DNA from 3 places in the Clostridium isatidis genome. Region 2 is predicted to be linked to each of the others. Evidence: predicted binding sites of a transcription regulator. Region 2 holds the regulator's gene; each other region holds the start of a gene.
The links. The regulator NrdR, encoded in region 2, represses ribonucleotide reductase genes. The targets are predictions, from matches to a motif close to CACNANATNTNGTG.

Region 1 (7,275 bases), 590 kb from region 2:
ATAATTATTTTACTTAGTCAAAATAAACCTAAAGATTACAAAAAAATTTTAATAAAATAAAAACTTATATAAATTTAATAAAAAAATGTAAGTTCTTATCAATTAGATAATAACTTACATTTTTAATTGGTACTTTTTATGGAATAAGTTCTAATAATCTTTTATAGCTAATTCTATTATAAGCCCTTCTTTAATAGATTTTTGCACATCTATTACCCTTTGATTACTAGAGCCTCTATATTTTAAACTAATATCTCTTTTATCAATTTCAAATCTTCCATCAATTAGTACATCTGTTTGTAATAAAATTTTTCTTTTTTTCTCATCCTTAATTATTTCTTCATACAAATATCCCGACCAAATCCAAATAGGTTTAGCAACTTCATTTTTTATCCTTTTTAATAAATTATATAAATCATCATCTTTTGTTTGATCCATTGGTTCTCCACCTAGAATATTAACACCTCTAACATTAGGATCTTTAGTATATTTAATAAACTCTTCTTCTATTTCCTTAGTCCATTTGTTTCCATAATTAAAATCTTGTAAATCTTCATTAAAACAACCTATACAACCATTTGTACAGCCACTTACAAAAAGAGTTGTTCTTACATTTGGTCCATTACTTACATCATATTTTCTTATTTTTGCATAGTTCATTTATAAACCCTTCTTTATTATAAATTTATAAAATACTAATTTCTTTTTATAAATGTTAAATTATAAATGAAGAACTCTATCTCCTATTTCTGCTGTTCTGCCTTTATTCCAATAATTTGTTCCTATATACCCACAAGTCCTTCTCATAACCTGCATTTCACTTTCATCTCTATTACCACAAGATGGACAATACCATTCCAGATTTTCATCAAGTTTTATTTCTCCCGTATATCCACATGAATAACACACATCTGGTTTAGTATTTATTTCTGCATATTGTATATTATGATATATGTAATTAATTACTTGTTCGATCGCTTCGAGATTTCTTGTCATATCAGGAACTTCAATATAAGATATACATCCGCCAAGGCTTATATTATGGAATTGTGATTCAAATTTTAACTTACTAAAAGCATCTATTTCCTCACAAACATGAACATGATATGAATTTGTATAGTATAGCCTATCTGTTACATTTGTAATAATTCCAAACCTACTTCTATCTAATTTACAGAATCTATATATTAAATTTTCTGCTGGAGTACCATATAAACTAAAGCCTAACCCAGTTTCTCTTTTCCATTTTTGACAAGCTTCATTCATATAATTCATTACATCTAAAGCAAACTTTTCTCCTTCTTTTGTTGTATGGCTTTTTCCAAGCATTGCTTGAACCATTTCATGTACTCCCACATATCCTAAAGATAAGGTTGAATAACCATTTTTAAGAAGTTCATCTATCTTTTCACCTTTCTTAAGTCTAGCAATTGCTCCATGTTGCCAATGAATTGGGGATACATCAGAAGTAGTTCCAAGTAACATATTATGTCTTATTAAAAGTGCTTCTTTACAAAGTTCAAGTCTTTGATCTAATATCTCCCAGAATAAATCTATATTACCTTTAGCAATAATACCAATTTGAGGTAAATTTAATGAAACGACTCCTTGATTAAATCTTCCATACCACTTATAATTTCCATCACTATCTTTCCAAGGACTTAAATGAGATCTACATCCCATTGGCGGAAAAGTATTTCCTTCATAATTCTTTCTCATAATTTTAGCAGATTGATAATCAGGAACCAGCCTTTTAGCAGTACATTGGGCTGCAAGTTTTGTTATATAATCATATTTTCCACCTTCTAAACAGTTATGCTCATCTAAAAGGTATACTAATTTAGGAAAAGCTTCTCCTATTTCTTGCCCCCTATAGTTTTTCATTCCTTCTAACCTTTGCTTTATCATTTCTTCGCAGATTAAGGCCATTTCCTCTTCATAAGGATGACCTTCTTCTATTTCTAAATAAATTGTACTAAAAGGAGATTGTCCATTGGTTGTCTGTAAGGTAGATAGTTGATATCTTATTGTTTGAACTCCATCCTTTAATTCTTTTAATTTCATATCCTTTGCTAAGGATCTAGCTAGTTCATCATCCATATTTTTATCTTTAAATATTTTATAATACTTTTCTTCTGTAATTTTTAAGAACTTTGCTAAATGTTTTATTGTAATACTTTGACCACCATATTGATTACTAGCAACCTGTGCCATTATTTGGGTAGTTACAGTACAGGCAGTACTAAAAGATTTTGGTGATTCTACAAGTTTATCATTTATCACCGTTCCATTGTTTAACATATCCTCTAAATTTATTAAACAGCAATTAAAAATGTTAGATAAAGTATAATCCATATCATGCCAATGTATTGCCCCTTCATCATGAGCTTGTACTATATGCGCAGGTATTAATCTCCTTCTGGAAATATCCTTTGACACTTCCCCTGCAATAAGATCCCTTTGAGTTGCTGCTATAACTGAGTTCTTATTAGAATTTTCTTTCATAACATCTTCATTAGTCTTATTTAAAAGATTTAAAATACTTTCATCTGTCGTATTTGTATTTCTTTTAAATTCTTGAACAGCTCTATAGCCCTCGTAAGCTTTTGCAGTTACTGCTTGACCGTAATAAACTAACCTATCATAAACATAAGATTCAATTTTATGTATAGTTGGAATTTCTTCATTATTTCTAAAATATTTTTCTGCATCGTTAGAAATATTAATTGCTATATCTTCCAAAAATATTCCGCTTCCATACTTCATAGCTTTTAAAATTGCTTCTTTTATTTTTCTTTTATCAAACTCTACCAGGCTACCATCTCTTTTAATAACTTTCATTCCCAAATTTATTCCCCCAATATAAATTTTTCTAATATCGTAGTAAATTATACACTAAAAAATAATGCACTGCATTTTATAAAAATCTCATTTTCCTTAAACAATTCTATACAATTCCTTTTTTCTCTATTTACTATGATTTTTCACTATAATTAATAAAATTTTCCTATATATATTGCATTAGAATTTCACACAATACAATATATAGTATAAAAATAAAGACAGTATCCTTTAGCCAAATCCCATAAAATACTGTCTTATTTATAAAAATATATAATTAATTATCCCTAGTTAGCTTTATAATAATATCCTTATAATCAGGATATAATTCTAATAATTCCTTTCTCCCAAATAATTCAAAATCTTCATATGTAAAAGCTGGGGCAACCATGCAACCAACTAAAGAAAACCCTTCTTTATTCGTCGCAGAACCAAAAATAGAACCCTTTTCGACTAATATTTGAGGAACTTCTCCCTCTTCTATATTAAGTCCTAATTTTTTTTCAACTAATTTTCCCTTTTCATCAATAATATAAATTGTAAGAGCTTCTCCATCATGATAATACCATAATTCATCAGACTTTAACCTATGAAAATTTGAAACTTCTCCACTTTTTAATAAAAAATATATACTACTGTATAGTTTTTTATTTTCTTTAGCTTCATCCTCTGCTAAATAGCTTTGCTTAAAATATCCACCCTCAATATGATTTTCTAATCCTAATTTCTCTATATAATACTCTGCAGTCTTCATATCAATTATTAATATCTATCCTCTCTCACTAAATATTGATTTCCATCTTGATCATAGAAGGTGAATATTGAACCATAAGGCATCTTCATAAGCTCATCAACTTTAACATTCTTTTCTTTTAGTTTATTATAAGTTTCATCTATATTATTTGTGCTTAGTAAAACTGAAGGATGACCAGTATTAATATCTGGATTTTGAGCTTTCATCAGCTTCTTTTCATATAAAACAAAAGTTGTAAATTCATCTTCACTTGGTCCAACCTCTAACCAAGTCATATTTGGTCCCATTGGATTTTCAGCTTTAACAACAAAACCAACTTTTTCTGTCCAGAATTCCTTTGCTTTTTCTTGATTTTCAACATAAATAGTTATTTTTCCTATTTTATTTATCATATTTATCACTCCTTTATTAATTAATTTCTCATCTTTATTGTATCTTATATTTACACATTTATTAAGTATTTATTTGATATCTTTGAAATACATGAATATATTTATAATTATATAAATTTAACATAAAAAGAGAGCACTTGCTCTCTTCTAATTTATTATTGTTTTCTTTTCTTCCTTTGAAGTGTTATACGTTCCTATAATAAAGAACGTTACTGCAAATAACAATATTATAGCTAGATATTTATAAATTTCTACCAAAGATGCTCCCTGCTGCATCGAAATAATAGCTTCAATTACCCATCTTACTGGTGTAAAATATGATATTTTTTCAATTATAGGCGGCATAATATCCAAAGGAACAAAAGCACCACCAATCATAATAAAAATCATATGAAAGAAATTAAAAATATTTGATGCTTCATTATGATTTTTAGAAAAGGACCTGCACAAAATACCAAGGCTAATTGAAACTAATCCAAAAATAGATAAAATAATAATTAATTCTAAATATCCAAACCCCATATTTATTTTAAGCAGCTTTATTCCCAAAACTCCTAGTATAACTTGTATTAATACAATAACATATCCGCTTATTGCATCTGCTAAATAATATTCATAAGTTTTAACTGGAGCCATAAAAATTCTATTATATACATTTTCCTTCTTTTCCATGAATACTCTTGAGGAAGTTACCATCCCTCTAATGAGCATAAACATAACTATGAAACCAGCAAAAATCTGACTATAAGTATAATCCCCATATAAATCATTTAAATTCTTTCTTTGCAATTTGATATAGGAATTATCATTATAATTATCTAAAGCCAGATGATAAGCTTCTTTATTTCCTTCTGCTGCTAAAGTTAAATTCTTTAGATTAGTTATCTCTTGATTAAGAAGGACTATTATTGCTTTCCCAGTATCTCTATTTTCTAAAGACGTAATTTTTACTCCTTTTACTAGTCCATTTATTAAATTTTCTTCAAAACTACTATCTATTTCTATTACTAGATCAATATTACCTTCAGCAAATAAGTTATTAATATTATCTTGGTTTATATTTTGAATTGTAAAGCCTTCGTAATTCTTAATAAATTCTACTAAATTTTTACTCGTTTTAGAATTATCCTTATCAACTAGGCCAACTTTAATATAGCCAGAATTAAAATTTAATAAAGACATCATAATATAAAAAATTAGTACAGGAGCTAAAAGAGATACAAGAAATCCTACAGGATTTTTAACTATAGAAATTCTTAAATTATTTTTAATTAATACTAGGATATTTTTCATATATTTTATCACTCCTTCTACCAATAATGGAGATTACTAAAATAAATACTATTAAGAAAACTACTCCTATTATAAGCCATAGTCTTAATATAGAAAAATCTCCAGAATAAATATATCTAAATAAACTTTTATTAAACCATCTTAATGGAGAAATATTTGTAATAATATTAAACATTCCTCCTATATCATCTCCTAAAGCAACATATCCACCACCTAAGAAAGTCAAAGCTGGTATTATAATATTACTTATTATTGATCCTGATATTTCTTCTTCCTTAAATATTGCTGGTATTATTATTCCAATTCCATTTACTATAATAAGAAATGGCATCACTGCTAACAGAAAAATTATAGGATTACTTCCATAGTTAATATTCAATATAAATTTAGATAATAAATAAGTTATAGTGACACATGAAAAAGAAAATAAGAAAAAAGCTATAAATAATGATAAATAATATTTAAAAGTAGATATTCCTGATAAGGATATCCTATTTTTTAAACTATACTTTCTTTGATGTTTAATTGTAGCAAGGGGATAATTTATAAAGTAAAAAATCATAAGACCTATTTCAGCAACTCCATAATAATTCATGGCGCTAGGACTTTCTGAAACTTTTACTTTTTCTTCTTCAATATAATTTTTATCCTCTCTGTTAATAATCTCTGAAGCTTTTATAGGGTTTATTTTATAAACTTCCATAGTTGAGTTAAGCCTATTAGAAAGTCCACTTAATATTCCATAAATGTAAGAGGATTTTATTAAATCTTCATCATTTGAATAAACATTAATTGTATCTCCTTTGAAATGAAGCAAGATATCTTTATTTACCTGTACCTTAGTTTTACCTGTTTCTAAATCTTCTATTTTCTTAAATATTAGCTTTATTTCTTTTTCCTTTTCTAGATTATTGATAAATATATCTAAAATTTCTTTTGCCTTACCTGAATCTTCTAGTACATAATATATATAAGTTTCTTCTGTTAATAGATTATCATTTCCTTGACTAAAGATTGCTGTTAATACTGAACCTAGAAGAGCTATTAAAAAAAGCGGAAAAAAAACCATAAACATAAGATTCTTTCTATCCCTTGTACATTCTAATATTGTAGCTTTTATTATAGGAATCATATTTTCCCTCCTAATCTCTTAATTTCTTACCTGTTAAGGATAAAAATACTGTCTCAAGAGTTATTTCTTTAAAATCTAAATTAGTAATTTTAATATTCTCTTCAGATACTTTCTTAATTATCTTATCAAGATTATTTACTTCCTTTGAAGAAGTAATCAATAAGTCATTTTCTTGTATAGATACACTTATAACCCCTTCAATATTTTTTAAAGTATTTGTATTTATTTTAAAGATATCATCAACTCCTATTTTTAAAGTTCTTTTATCACTTACCATATCTATTAATTCTTCTTTAGTTCCCTCAACTACTATAGTTCCTTTATCAATAATGGCAATCCTGCTGCATAATTGTTCAACTTCTTCCATATAGTGACTTGAATATATTATTGTTACCCCTTTTTTATTTAAATTCTTAACTGATTGAAGAATGTGATTTCTAGATTGAGGATCTACTCCTACTGTTGGTTCATCCATTATCAATAATCTAGGATGATGGATGATTGCACAGGCAATATTTAATCTTCTTAACATTCCACCTGAAAATTCTTTTGCTTTTTTATCTCTAAACTCTAAAAGCCCAGTAAATTCTAAAGCTTCTTCAATACTATCTTTTAATTCCCTTCCTCTTAATCCGTATAATTCACCAAAGAACTTAATATTCTCATAAGCTGTAAAATCTGAATATACAGAAATAACTTGAGGAACCAGTCCTATTTTTCTTTTAGTTTTTATAATATTTTTTCTTATATCCTCTCCTAATACTTTGATAGTTCCTGAAGTAGGGTGTAATAATGAACATATTAAACTTATAGTTGTACTCTTACCTGCACCATTAGGACCTAACAGTCCATATATTTCTCCT
Region 2 (7,275 bases):
GCATCAGACTTACATTTAACAGTTGGATTAGCTCCAACTGTAAGAAAAAATGGTACTTTAGAGAAAGTAGGTGATCATAAATTAACTCCTAGTGAATTAAGAGAATTTGCAAAAGAAATATTAGCAGAAAAGTATGCTGAATACAATGAAGTGGGAGAAATCGATACTTCCTACTCAATTTCTGGAATTGGAAGATTTAGGGTAAATATATTTAAACAAAGAAATAGTGATGCTATTGCAATAAGAGTAATTGCATTAAAAATTCCTACTCTAGATGAATTAAAACATCCAAAAGTTATAAAAGAAATATTAAAAAAACAAAGGGGATTAGTTTTAGTAACAGGGCCAACTGGTAGTGGTAAAAGTACTACCCTTGCGGCTATAATAAATGAAATAAATAATACAAGAGAAGCACATATTATAACGTTAGAGGATCCTATCGAATATCTTCATAAGCATAATAAATCAATTATTAATCAAAGAGAAATAGGAAAAGATAGTAGAACTTATGAAAGTGCATTAAAAGCTATTTTAAGAGAAGATCCTGATGTTATCCTTGTAGGGGAGATGAGAGACCTGGAAACAATATCTATTGCCTTAACAGCGGCAGAAACAGGACACTTAGTTTTCTCTACATTACATACAATAGGGGCAGCTAAGACAATAGATAGAATAATAGATGTTTTTCCGCCGCACCAACAGCAACAAATTAGAATCCAGCTTGCAGCAGTTTTACAAGGAGTAATATCGCAACAATTAGTTCCTACTCAAAAGAATAATGGAAGAGTTGCTGCTTTAGAAATTATGGTCACAACTCCAGGTATTCAAAATTTAATAAGAGAAGGAAAAACATATCAAATAGAATCAGCTATTCAAACTGGTGGAAAATATGGTATGAAAACAATGGATATGGCTCTAGCTGAACTATATAAAACAGGACAAATAGATTTAGATACTGCTTTAAGTTATTCTGTAGATAGGGAAACTTTAAAAAGAATTATAATGATTTAAAAAACAGAGTACACTCTGTTTTTTTTATTAATTTTCTGAATAATTAAGAGGAAATAAAAAAAATTTGTTGAATATATTTTTAAGAATAATTATTTATTTTACATAATTTAAATTATTGCAAATTTATTATAAAATTAAGTAAACTGTTGAGTTATTTAGCTATAGATGATAAAATATAATTGAATAATATTAAATATTATGATAAAAATAATGACTTTTTTTATAAAAAAATTATAATTTTACATTATTTATCATAAAATAACCAAATTTTAAGACGATATAATAAAGAGTGAAATAATTATTTGAATATACTAAAGCATCGTTATAAAGAATTCTATGATGAAGATTAGTGTATTGTAAGTAGATTATATAACTGAAATTAAGAAGAAAATAATCAAAGTATAAAATTACTAGTAGCTATTTTCTAAAGGAGGAATTATTTTGTTAGATTTCGAAGTGGATATGCAAGAATTAACTAATATTAAAGTAATTGGTTGTGGTGGCGGTGGTGGAAATGCCGTAAATAGAATGATTAAAGAAGGCTTAAAGAACGTTGAGTTTATTGCCGTTAATACAGATAAACAAGCATTAATGCTATCTCATGCAAATGTAAAAATTCAAATTGGAGAAAAATTAACTAAAGGTTTAGGGGCAGGTGCAAATCCTGAGATAGGAAAGAAGGCTGCTGAAGAAAGTAGAGAAGAAATTGCAGAAGCAATAAAAGGTGCTAATATGGTGTTTATTACTGCCGGAATGGGTGGTGGAACTGGTACTGGTGCTGCGCCTATAGTTGCTGAAATAGCAAAATCATTAAACATATTAACGGTTGGAGTTGTAACAAAGCCATTTCCATTTGAAGGAAAAAGAAGAATGAGACATGCTGAAATGGGTATAGAAAACCTAATGAAGGCAGTTGATACATTAGTTATAATTCCAAATGAAAGATTATTAACAATGGCTGATAAAAAGACTACTCTTTTAGATTCTTTTAAATTAGCTGATGATGTATTAAGACAAGGTGTACAAGCGATTTCAGACCTTATTACCATTCCTGGTGTAGTAAATGCTGACTTTGCAGATATAGAAACTGTTATGTTAAATAAAGGTTTAGCACATATGGGAGTTGGAATTGCAAAAGGAGATAATAAAGCACAAGAAGCCGTAAAACAAGCAATTTCATCACCTTTATTAGAAACTTCAATCGATGGAGCTACTGGTGTAATTATTAACTTCACTGGTGGGGTAGATTTAGGAGCAATTGAAGTTTATGAAGCAGCAGATATTGTAAGAGAAGCTGCTGACCCAGATGCAAGCATTATTTTTGGTGCTGTTATTGATGAAACACTATCAGATGAAATAAGAATAACTGTTATTGCTACAGGATTTGAAGGGGATAATAATGGAGTAATAAAGGAAGAACCAGTATTTGATAAAAGAGTTCATAAAGAGCAAGCTATTAATAGAGAAGCTGAAATAAATGAGCCAAAAAGAAGAGTTGATCCTCTACTAGATTTTGAAACCGATAGTGTAAATATTCCAAGTTTTTTAAGATCAAGAAAATGATTATGGACTGCCTAAAGGCAGTCTTTTTTTTGCAACATATTAATAGTTTTATTATTAATATGTTGTTTTTTATTATATTTATAAATTAACTGTAATTATATGTAGCAAATAATAGATTAAAAATTATAATAAGGAACATTTTTGTGACAAAATTTTAAAGGGACAGAGTTTATAATTAGTTTTAAGGGAGGGGAGCATTTGATAGTTTACATAGATATACTTATTATTGAAAATTTTATTATAAATTTATTCTTACTTTTAGTAACTATGAAGTTACTAAGATATGAATATAATAGAAAAATATATATAGCAGCTCTAATAGGAGCATTATATACTTTAGTAATATTTTCAGAAATTAGTTTTCTATATTCAATGATAGTAAAAGTACTTATGGTATTTATAATGGTAATAATATGTCAAAATAAGATAATGTTAAAGAATATTATAAGAATGGTTTCTGTATTTTTTATAGTATCTTTTACATTAAGCGGGTTAAGTTTTTCTTTTTCTTTAATGAATAATCAATATAGTTTATTTCAAAACTTCCAAATTAGAAATTTTACTATTAAATATTTAATAATTGCTGTAATGGTACTTTATATAATATTAAATAGGCTGATAGATTTAATAAAAGAAAGATCTTTAATAAAGAATTTTATTTATGAAATTGAAATAAGGGACGAGGATAATGTAATTTATTTAAAAGGACTTTTAGATACAGGAAATGGGTTAAGGGAGCCTGTTACAAATTTACCTTGTATAATTATTGAAAATGATTTAATTAAATCATTAAAAATAGATAAAAATGAAAAATATTATATCAATTATAATACAATTACAGAAAAAGGAAGTTTACAAGGCTTTAAAAGTAAAAAGATTAGGATACGAGGGAAAAATAGTGAATGGGTTAATGTAGAGGCTATAATTTGTGCCTCAAAAACTAAGTTAAGTAAGGAAAATGAATTTAATGCATTATTATCAAGAGGGGTTATATAGGTGATGTTATGATAAGTATAAGAATTTTATTAAATCGTATTTTACAAAAATTAGGAATAATAAAAGGTGAAATTTATTATGTTGGAGGAAGTGATGCTCTTCCACCACCATTAAAAAAAGAAGAAGAAGATGAATTAGTAAAAAAACTCAAGGATGGAGATGAAGCGATTAGAGATATATTAATAGAAAGAAATCTAAGATTAGTTGTTTATATAGCAAGAAAATTCGAAAATACAGGAATTGGTGTAGAAGACTTAATTTCGGTAGGAACCATTGGTCTTATTAAGGCAGTAAATACTTTTAATCCAGATAAAAAAATAAAATTAGCAACTTATGCTTCAAGATGTATTGAAAATGAAATACTTATGTATTTAAGAAGAAACAGTAAAATTAAAGCTGAAATATCCTTTTATGAGCCTTTAAACATAGATTGGGATGGAAATGAGCTTTTACTTTCAGATATATTAGGTACAGATAATGATATTGTTTACAATTTAATTGAAGATGAGGTGGATAAGGAATTATTATTTTTAGCATTGAAAAATTTGAATGATAGAGAAAAGGAAATAGTAAAACTTAGATTTGGCTTAAATGGGACAAGGGAAAAAACTCAAAAGGAAGTTGCAGATATGCTTGGAATAAGCCAATCATATATTTCAAGATTAGAGAAAAAAATAATTAATAGATTAAAAAAAGAAATCAATAAAATGATTTAGTTTGTCTTTAGTATAAAAGCTTTAACTCTCGGGGATACTTTTTAATGCAGTATGTTATTACTTCCTAAGGAGTTGATAAGCTGATGATTAACAAGGTAGAAATATGTGGAGTAAATACATCAAAGTTACCAATAATAAAAGAAAAAGAAAAAAGAGAATTACTTATCAAAACAAGAAACGGAGATAAAAAAGCTAGAGAAACCTTTATTCAGGGAAATTTAAGACTTGTTTTGAGTGTTATTCAAAGATTTAATAACAGAGGCGAAAATGTAGATGATTTATTTCAAGTAGGATGCATAGGATTAATGAAAGCTATAGATAATTTTGATTTAGAACAAAATGTTAAGTTTTCTACTTATGCAGTTCCAATGATAATTGGAGAGATAAGAAGATATTTAAGAGATAATAATTCAATTAGAGTGAGTAGATCCTTAAGGGATATTGCATATAAAGCTTTGTTAGTAAGAGACAGGTTGGTAAAAGAAAATAATAAAGAACCTACTATATCACAAATTGCTGAAGAATTAAATATTCCTAGAGAAGAGGTAGTTTTTGCTTTAGATGCAATACAAGATACGGTATCATTATTTGAACCAATATATCATGATGGTGGAGATGCTATATATGTAATGGACCAAATAAGTGATTCAAAAAATAGTGATGAAAATTGGCTTGAAAATATTTCAATAAAGGAAGCTATGAAAAAATTAAATGATAGGGAAAAACTAATATTAACTTTAAGATTTTTTAATGGAAAAACACAAATGGAAGTTGCAGATGAAATTGGAATTTCACAAGCTCAAGTATCAAGACTAGAGAAAACAGCGTTAAAGCATATGAGAAAATATGTATAGGGCTCTCAAGGAGCTCTTTTAAGTTAAATAATTTATGGGGGGATTTTATGGGCTTTTTTGATAATTTTAAATTAGAAGAAAATGTATCTACAGAAGAAAAGGAAAATGAATTATTTTTACATTCATTAAATGCCTTGAGGACTATGGAAGTAATAGATATTAAAACGGGGACTAAACTCGGCTATATAAAAGATATTGTTGTTGATATTGAAAATAGTAAGGTTGTTTCCATATTACTTCCGGGGTTACAAAAAGGATGGTTTAGTAAAGAAGAGGATATAGAAATACCTTGGGAAAAGGTTATTAAAGCAGGAATGGAAATTATACTAATAGATAGTTCTGAAGTGGAGAATTTGAATTTTAATATCTAGAAAAAATATAGAAAAACTTGTATAATAAGGGCGTAAGTTATATAATTTTGAAAGGCGTTGATAAATTTGAGATGTCCCTTTTGTTTACATGAAGAGAGTAAGGTAGTTGATTCAAGATCCACTGATGAAAATAAAACTATTAGAAGAAGAAGAGAATGTTTAGCTTGTGGGAAAAGATATACAACTTATGAAAAGGTTGAAGATATTCCAATATTGGTAGTAAAAAGAGATTCAACTAGAGAAAATTTTGACAAACAAAAAATTATAAATGGTATTATTATAGCTTGTCAAAAAAGACCAGTATCAAGAAAACAAATAGAGGAGATTGCAGAAGAAATTGAAAAAGAAATATCAAATAGGATGATAACAGAAATAGAATCTAAACAAATTGGAGAAATGGTAATAGATAAATTGAAAGATATAGATGAAATTTCTTATGTAAGATTTGCCTCTGTTTATAGGGAATTTAAAGATATTAATACATTTTTAGAAGAAATTAAAAATTTAATGTCAAAAAATAATAATTAAAGGTGTAGTCGCAAGAAGAAGATTATTTAATATCTTCCTTTTTGCAACTGCACCTTTTTGGTTAAATTTAGGTTAAAAAAAGCATATAAAAATAGAAATTGATAATATAAAATGTTAAGATTATATTAAATATATAAAAATTATGAGGTGACTTATGAATAAATTAACACCAAAAAATTTTAATAATATTGAAGATTTTTTATTATATGAAGTAGGGAAAATATGTATAGTATTTTCTACAGCAGAAAAAGGTAGAAGTTTTAATAGAAGTACAGAAGAAGGAATAAATAATCTTTATAGTATAAAAGAAAAATTTGATTTAAAAGATATAATTTATTTGAAACAAGTTCATAGTGATAAGGTTTTTAAGTATGATAATGGCGATGAAATAAATGATAATGAAGGTGATGGAATAATAACAGATGAAAAAAATATAGCAATTGGAGTATTTACTGCTGATTGTGTTCCTATAATAATAATTAATGAAGAAAAAGGAGCAATAGCTGCAATACATAGTGGATGGAGAGGAACATTTGATTCTATTGCAAAAAATGCTATAGAAAAAATGAAAAAAAATTATGATATAGATATAAAAAAAACTAAAGTATTTATAGGGCCTCATATTAGGCAATGTTGTTATGAAGTTTCAGAAGAATTAAAAATAAAATTCTTAAACAAAACAAAAATTAAAGAAGAAAAGCTTTTTAAGAATAGAAATCTTAGTATGGAAGAATGTATCCTAAAAGATCTTAGAGAAACTGGTATAAAAGAGGAAAATATATATTCCCTTGAATTATGTACTCACTGTCAAAAAGATATTAAGTTATTTTCTTATAGAAGGTCTGAAGGAACCTATGGCAGGTTATTTTCCTTTGCTTTTATAAAATAGAAAGGAGTATTTTATGGCAAAAGAAAAGATTTTAGTGGTAGATGATGAAGAGCACATCTTGGAATTAATAAGATATAACTTAGAAAACTCAAATTATCAAGTATTAATAGCTAATAATGGAATAGATGCTATTAAAATTGCAAATAAAGAAAAACCAACTTTAATTTTACTAGATCTAATGATTCCGGGAAAAGATGGCTTCGATGTATGCAAAGAAATTAGAAATAATAAAGAAACAAAAAATATATCAATAATAATGTTAACAGCCAAGGGAGAGGAATTAGATAAAATACTAGGTCTTGAATTGGGAGCAGATGATTATATAACTAAACCTTTTTCTATTAGAG
Region 3 (7,275 bases), 1.1 Mb from region 2:
TTGCCCTCTTAGGGAATTCTTCATCTACAGTATTAAAGCAATACTCTGCTAAATAAGGAATATTTGATCTAAATGGCAATAATTTTGAATTTGAAGGCATTATATGGTCAGTTGTAATGTTATCGCCAACCTTAATTAATATTTTTCCTTCTATAGCCTCTCCTAGAGGCTTATTTACTGGGAAGGGCTTAATATTAGGTCCTCTAACAACTTCAACTTCTGCTCCATTTGCTGCTGGAGGAATTATCATAGAATCATCTATTAAAAATCTCTCTGGCATTTCTACTGTTAAATCTACATCTAATTCCCTCGGATCAGTAAGAACCCCATAAATAGCTGAAACTGCAGCTGTTTCTGGACTTACTAAATAAACTTGAGCTGTTAAGGTTCCACTTCTACCATAAAAGTTTCTATTAAAGGTTCTTAAAGATATTTCATTAGTCCCAGGTGCTTGTCCCATACCAATACATGGACCACAAGAGTTTTCTAATATTCTTCCTCCTGCACTTATTATATCAGCCAGAGCTCCATTTCTAGCTATCATTTCCATAACTTGTCTTGAGCCTGGAGCTATAACTAAGCTAACATCTTTATGAACCTTTCTACCCTTTAATATTTTTGCAACCTTCATTAGGTCTTCATAGGAAGAGTTTGTACAGCTTCCTATTGCTACTTGATGTATTTTAATCTTGCCAATCTTTTCAACTTCTTCGACATTGTCTGGACTATGAGGTTTTGCAGCTAAAGGCTTAAGTTCATCTAGATTTATTGTTATTTCCTCATCATAAACTGCATCTTCATCTGGCTTAAACTCTACATAATCCTCTTCTCTTCCTTGAGCTTTAAAATATTCTAAAGTTCTTTCATCACTTGGAAATATTGAAGTTGTTGCTCCAAGTTCTGCTCCCATATTAGTTATTGTTGCCCTTTGAGGAACCGAAAGATATTTTACTCCTTCACCACCATATTCAAATACTCTTGAAACTCCACCTTTAACTGTTAATCTTCTTAAAACTTCAAGAATAATATCTTTAGCTGTTACCATTGGTTTTAATTTGCCAACTAAATTTATTTTACATACCTTTGGAGTAGTTATATAATATGCTCTTCCAGCCATAGCTAAAGCTACGTCTAAACCTCCTGCCCCAATTGCAAGCATTCCAACTCCCCCTGCTGTTGGAGTATGACTGTCTGAACCTATTAAAGTTTCTCCTGGTACTGAAAATCTCTCTAAAAATACTTGATGGCATATACCATTTCCTGGTTTCGAAAAATATACTCCATACTTTGAAGCAACTGTTTGAATAAACTTATGGTCATCAGCATTTTCAAAACCTTGTTGAAGCATATTGTGATCTACGAAAGCAACAGACTTTTTAGTCTTTACTCTATCAATCTCCATAGCTTCTAATTGTAGATATGCCATTGTACCTGTTGAATCTTGAGTTAAAGTTCTATCTATTTTAATTCCAATTTCTTTTCCTGTTTCAATTGTTCCCTCTACTAAGTGACTTTTCAATATTTTATATACTAAATTATCTCCCATCTAAATTGCCCCCTTTAGTTTATTTCATTTTCTTTTTGTAACTTGTATCCCTTATAAATTAAGGCTAATTCTTTATCAAATAAGCTTCTCTTTAATCTTACAGATGTTGCCCTTACCATTTCTAAGATTTTATCAGCATCCTCACTAGTAAGTTCTATATCATATTCTTTAAATTTATTTATTATGGCAGCCTTTCCTGAATGCTTACCAATAACAATTTGCCTTTCTAAACCTACAATTGAAGGATCAAAGGCCTCATAATTCTTTGGATTTTTTATTGCCCCATCAGCATGTATTCCTGATTCATGCTTAAACATATTATCTCCAACTATAGCCTTCCAAGATGGAAGAAATCTTCCTGAAGCTTGAGATACATATTCTGAAATTTCTCTAAACATCTTAGTTTTAATATTTCCTTCATATTTGCATACAATCATAAGAGCCATTATAACCTCTTCTAAAGCTGCATTTCCAGCTCTTTCTCCAAGGCCATTCACTGTAACCCCAACATGATTAGCTCCTGCTCTTATTCCCGCTATAGCATTAGCTGTTGCCATTCCAAAGTCATTATGAGTATGCATTTCTATATCAAAATTTGTTTTATCATATAAATATTTTATATCTTCATATATTTTAAAAGGCTCCATTATTCCTACAGTATCACAATATCTAAATCTATCTGCACCTGCTTCTCTTGCAGTTTTTATAAATTCTACTAGGAAATCTCTATCGGCTCTTGAAGCATCTTCTCCATTTACAGAAACATATAATCCATTCTTCTTGGCAAACTCTACAGTTTTAACCATGTTCTCTAATACCCATTCTCTAGATTTTTTTAACTTGTTTTTTATATGAATATCAGAAACTGATATTGATATTGCAACTGCATCTACTCCGCAATCTATTGATTCTTCTACATCTTTTATAACAGCTCTATTCCATGCCATAATGCTTGAATTTTTGACTCTTTTTACAATTTGCTTTATAGCTTCCTTTTCATCTCCACCCATTGTTGGAATACCTACTTCAAGCTGATCAACTCCAAGGTCACTTAACATTGATGCTATTGCAATTTTCTCTTCATTTGCAAAAACAACGCCTGCTGTTTGTTCTCCGTCTCTAAGCGTTGTATCTACAATGTATATTTCTTTTCCGTCTTTTAAATTTCTTATAGACATAACTCTTGCCCCCTTTTATTTACTTTTACTCTTTTCTTATTGCTTATTACTTATTACTCACTATTTATCTTCATTAACACTTAAGATTTTACCCCTATTGTGTTTTATTCTATCATATACCCATATTATAAACAAGTGAAAAAGGCTATAAATTTTATAAAAATTGCAAGTTTTTTTATATTTTATTCAATATTTTTATAACATTTCCCTATTTTTTTCTGTTTAGCATTATTTTTTGCAAGAATTTTTAAAAACATTGCATTGCTAATTCCTTTAATTTCCAAACAAAAAAAGAAGAAATCCCTTAAAGAATTTCTCCTTTTTTATTACTCTACTAATAACTTTTTTAAAAAATATAAACTAAACCTATTACACTAGTTTATAATTATTTCTCTTAACTTCACTATGAGTAAGTCTATCAGCTCTTTCCTCGTATTTTCCTGGTCCAAATCTTTCATCTAAAGCTAGATATCCAGTTACTCTTGATACCCCTTGAATATTTTCACTTCCACAACTTTTACACTTTCTAGAACTGCTATCTAAATATGTTCCACAATCCTTGCAGTACCTTATATGAAAATTAATACCTATATAGCTTATATTAGTATTTTTATAAGCATAATCTATAATATCCATAATAACATCTGCTGATGGATAATCATCAACTTCTATATAACTTATATGTCCTGCATTACATAATTTATGATAAGGACTTTCTATATCTATTTTTTCCTTTATTGATATCGGAAAATTAACTGGGATATGATAGCTATTAGTATAATAATCCTTATCTGTTACTCCCTTTATAATACCAAATATCTTTTTATCCTTTACAATAAATTTGCCTGAAAGACCTTCTGCTGGTGTTGCATAACAACTCCAATTAAGTTTAGTTTCACTTTTAGCCTTATCTACAAAACTTCGTATGTGAGACACAATTTCAAATCCAAGTTCTCTAGAAGCGGTATTTTCTCCATGATGGTAACCTGTTAACGCTACAAGAGTTTCTGCAAGTCCTATAAAACCTATTCCCCATGTTCCTTGTTTTAATATAGGTTCTATTGAATCTTCTTTAGATAATCCCTCTGAACCCCTTAACAACCCTTGACCTGCTACAAAAGGAAGATCCTTAACTTTTAGATTCTTTAGCACATCATATCTATGAAGAAGAGATTCCTTAGCTAATTCTAATCTTTTATCTAATATTCTATAGAATTCTTTAAGATTTCCTTTTGCCTGAATTCCTATTCTAGGCAGATTAATTGTTACTGGGGCTATATTTCCCCTACCTTCACAACCCGGCTCACCATTTATATTACTCATAACATAACTTCTACACCCCATTGTTGCAGGTAAATATCCCTTATCATAATATTCCTTATTAAAATCTGCATCTATATTCATAAATGTAGGGTTCATTCTCTTTGCAGCAACTCTAGCAGCTAATTTAAATAAATAATAATATTTATCTGACGGTTCCCTATTAACTCCTTCTTTTACTCTAAAGATTATATTGGGGAATATTGGCTGTTCTCCCTTTCCAAGTCCTTTTTCATATTCAAGGAGGAATATTTCGCATACTAAGGCAGCATCATCAGAGGCTGGTATTCCTAAATTTACTGAACTAAATGGCACTTGTGACCCTGCTCTTGAATGCATTGTATTTAAATTATATACAATTCCCTGCATTGCTTGATGAACTCTTTTTCTTAATTTCTTTTCAACTAATCCTTCAATCTTTTCTTCATTTATCCCAAGTTCTATTAATTCTTTTCTTATTTCTTCCCTAGTTGGTTCTATAAATTCACCTAAATCATTATCAAAATTAGGATGAGATTGACCTCCAAACATATCATTTTGAGATGATTGAAGCAAAATACAAGATAATTCTGCTGCTGTTTCTATTCTCTTAGGAGAATTAATAGTTCCATATCCAGTATTAAAGCCTCTTTGTAATACCTCTCCTGTTGGTATGTGCAAACAGTTTATTGTAAGGTTATAACTGTCTAAATCATGGTAGTATAAATCTCCATTTTCATGAGCTTTCGCTAGATGCTTAGGCATAGCAGCTAAATTATGCCACTTATTAGATTCAGATGCTATTCTTAAAAGCTTTGAACTAAAATTATTCCCAACATTTGCATTATCTCTATCTGTTTCTATCCCTATCTTTTTAATAGCCTTCATTAAATCAGATTTTATTTCTCTTATTTTTGTTCTTTCTCTTCTATAGTTTGAATAAACCCTTTGTATATCATTATAACCACTTTCTAATAATGCCTTTTCTATTAAATTCTGAATTTCCTCTACTGTTATCTTAGTTTTTTCAGATTGTTCTATATAAGAAAGAACCTTACCTACTACTTCTAATAATTCACTTTCTTTTAAGCTAGATTTAACATCATCAGCTGCTCTCTTAATTGCCCTTGATATCTTTAATGCATCAAAGGTAACCTCTCTGCCATCCCTCTTCACTACATATAGCATTAACCATTCCTCCATCACACAATATATTGTATCGTTATTAGTATTTATTATACTATTTAAAAATATTCTCATCAAATATAGCTTAATTAGATTTCCATAGATTTCATATGAATAAATGGTATTTTTAACCTTTAATCAGTTTTTTTTAATAATATCTAATATTGACAATATTAATTTGCTTTTATAAATATCTATTACTATTGCTATACTTGACTGTTATGATATAATTGGTTTAAATAATGTAAATGTTTAAGCATAAATTAAAATATATAAATTTATATCCGGGGAGGATTATTATGCAAAAAATAGCACTATTAGTTGATAGCGCCTGCGATTTATCTCTTGAAGAAATGAAAGAATATAATATTAAATTACTACCCTTAAGAATTTCCTATTCAACAGGCGAATATAAAGATATATTAGAGATATCAGCAGATGAGGTTTATTCTAATTTAGATAAGGAAGTTCCCAAAACTTCTCTACCTAGCGCTGAAGATATAGAAGAAATTTTAAATACTTTAGAAAAAGAAGAATATACTCATGTTATAGCAATAACTATATCTAGTGGATTATCCGGTACTCATAACTCTATTAGATTATTGTTAGAAGATCATCCAAAGCTGACTTCTTTTGTTTTTGATACAAAAATATTGGCAATGCCAGAAGGAATAGTTGCCTTAGAAACCGCTAAGTTAATAAAAGAAGGAAGAAGCTTCGAGGAAATAATTAAGGAAATTCCTATTATAAGAAGTAAAATTACTGGCTACTTTACTCTTAGTACACTAGATTACCTTATTAAGGGTGGAAGAATTGGAAAAGTATCTGGAATGATTGGGCAAATGTTAAATTTAAAGCCTATTATTACAGTAGATGAAAATGGAATATATTATTCTGTTTGCAAAGCCAGAGGAAGAAAGCAATCTATTTCAAAATTAACAGACATACTAAAGGAAGAATTAGAAAAAGGTAAATGTAAAGTGTGGGTTCTTCACGGGGGAGCTCTTGAAGAAGCTAAAAAATTTATGGAATCACTTAAAAATTTAAAGAATATTATTGATTTAAATATATCTCAAATAAGTCCAGCTTTAGGCGTACATGCTGGTCCTGGCTTGCTTGGTTTGGCTATACAACAAATAAATTAATAATTATCTTTTTGTATTAAAATAATTTAATTGCACAAAATAACATTAACTAATTATTAGGTGGTGTTATTTTGAAGGGAAAAATTATTGATTATGATTATTTTGAAGCTTCTGTCATATTAGAAGATGATACTGTAATTAAAGTTCCCATTAATAAAGTCAATGATTATTTAACTATTGGTTCTGTGGTCAAAATTAATACAAGTGAATTAAATTGTAATACTAGTAATAGACCTAAAGTTTATCATAATAATCTTACTGACTTTATTTAATTTATATATACAATGGAATATTTATTTAAAATAAAAAAAGTGGATTTAATCATCCACTTTTTCTTTTATTATTCAACTTCTATTGCATTTACAGGACAACTTTCTTCTGCTTCCTTTGCAGCATCTTCTGATCCTTCAGGAACTACATCCACTTTTACCTGAGCTTTTCCCTCATCTCCCATTTCAAAAACATCTTCACATATTGTAGGACATAATCCGCATCCAATACATGTATCTTGATCTACTTTAGCTATCATAATATATCACCCTTTCTTTTATAAAATCCAGTAATATTATTTCCCTATTTTTATTTTTTATATGTAATATATTAATATAATGCTTCAAAGATTAATGAATATAAATCATTATCTCTAACATACTCTTCAGCTCTTCCTTCTTCAAGAGCTTCTGTTAAATCTACATTAATAGGTAATTCGCCTAGTAAAGGTACACCTAAATTAACTGAATGTTCTTCTGCAGACTTTTTGCTAAAAACTCTAATTTTTGTATCACATCCTGGGCAATTTATATAAGACATATTTTCTATAACTCCCCTTATCGGAACATTCATCTTTTTTGCCATATTCACTACTTTTTTAACTATCATTGAAACCATATCTTGAGGAGTAGAAACAACTATAAGTTCATCT

Region 1: a site for NrdR is predicted at 3,038-3,051, ahead of nrdD (anaerobic ribonucleoside-triphosphate reductase). Genes of this name have one in related genera too.
Region 3: a site for NrdR is predicted at 5,229-5,242, ahead of nrdD (anaerobic ribonucleoside-triphosphate reductase). Genes of this name have one in related genera too.

The regions. Positions count from the first base shown of each region.
Region 1 covers NZ_CP016786.1:630,066-637,340, reverse strand. Annotated here, with positions in the region: gene nrdG (anaerobic ribonucleoside-triphosphate reductase activating protein) at 151-660, opposite strand; gene nrdD (anaerobic ribonucleoside-triphosphate reductase) at 721-2,841, opposite strand; gene BEN51_RS03005 (cupin domain-containing protein) at 3,119-3,595, opposite strand; gene BEN51_RS03000 (VOC family protein) at 3,604-3,987, opposite strand; gene BEN51_RS02995 (ABC transporter permease) at 4,135-5,280, opposite strand; gene BEN51_RS02990 (ABC transporter permease) at 5,255-6,412, opposite strand; gene BEN51_RS02985 (ABC transporter ATP-binding protein) at 6,423-7,275, opposite strand, start outside.
Region 2 covers NZ_CP016786.1:1,216,710-1,223,984, reverse strand. Annotated here, with positions in the region: gene BEN51_RS05820 (type IV pilus twitching motility protein PilT) at 1-1,011, shown strand, start outside; gene ftsZ (cell division protein FtsZ) at 1,453-2,574, shown strand; gene BEN51_RS05810 (sigma-E processing peptidase SpoIIGA) at 2,773-3,570, shown strand; gene sigE (RNA polymerase sporulation sigma factor SigE) at 3,579-4,286, shown strand; gene sigG (RNA polymerase sporulation sigma factor SigG) at 4,367-5,140, shown strand; gene BEN51_RS05795 (YlmC/YmxH family sporulation protein) at 5,188-5,511, shown strand; gene nrdR (transcriptional regulator NrdR) at 5,578-6,039, shown strand; gene pgeF (peptidoglycan editing factor PgeF) at 6,194-6,928, shown strand; gene BEN51_RS05780 (winged helix-turn-helix domain-containing protein) at 6,942-7,275, shown strand, end outside.
Region 3 covers NZ_CP016786.1:103,982-111,256, reverse strand. Annotated here, with positions in the region: gene BEN51_RS00495 (aconitate hydratase) at 1-1,546, opposite strand, end outside; gene nifV (homocitrate synthase) at 1,561-2,724, opposite strand; gene nrdD (anaerobic ribonucleoside-triphosphate reductase) at 3,094-5,211, opposite strand; gene BEN51_RS00480 (DegV family protein) at 5,508-6,353, shown strand; gene BEN51_RS00475 (hypothetical protein) at 6,425-6,625, shown strand; gene BEN51_RS00470 (ferredoxin) at 6,694-6,882, opposite strand; gene BEN51_RS00465 (Mrp/NBP35 family ATP-binding protein) at 6,954-7,275, opposite strand, start outside.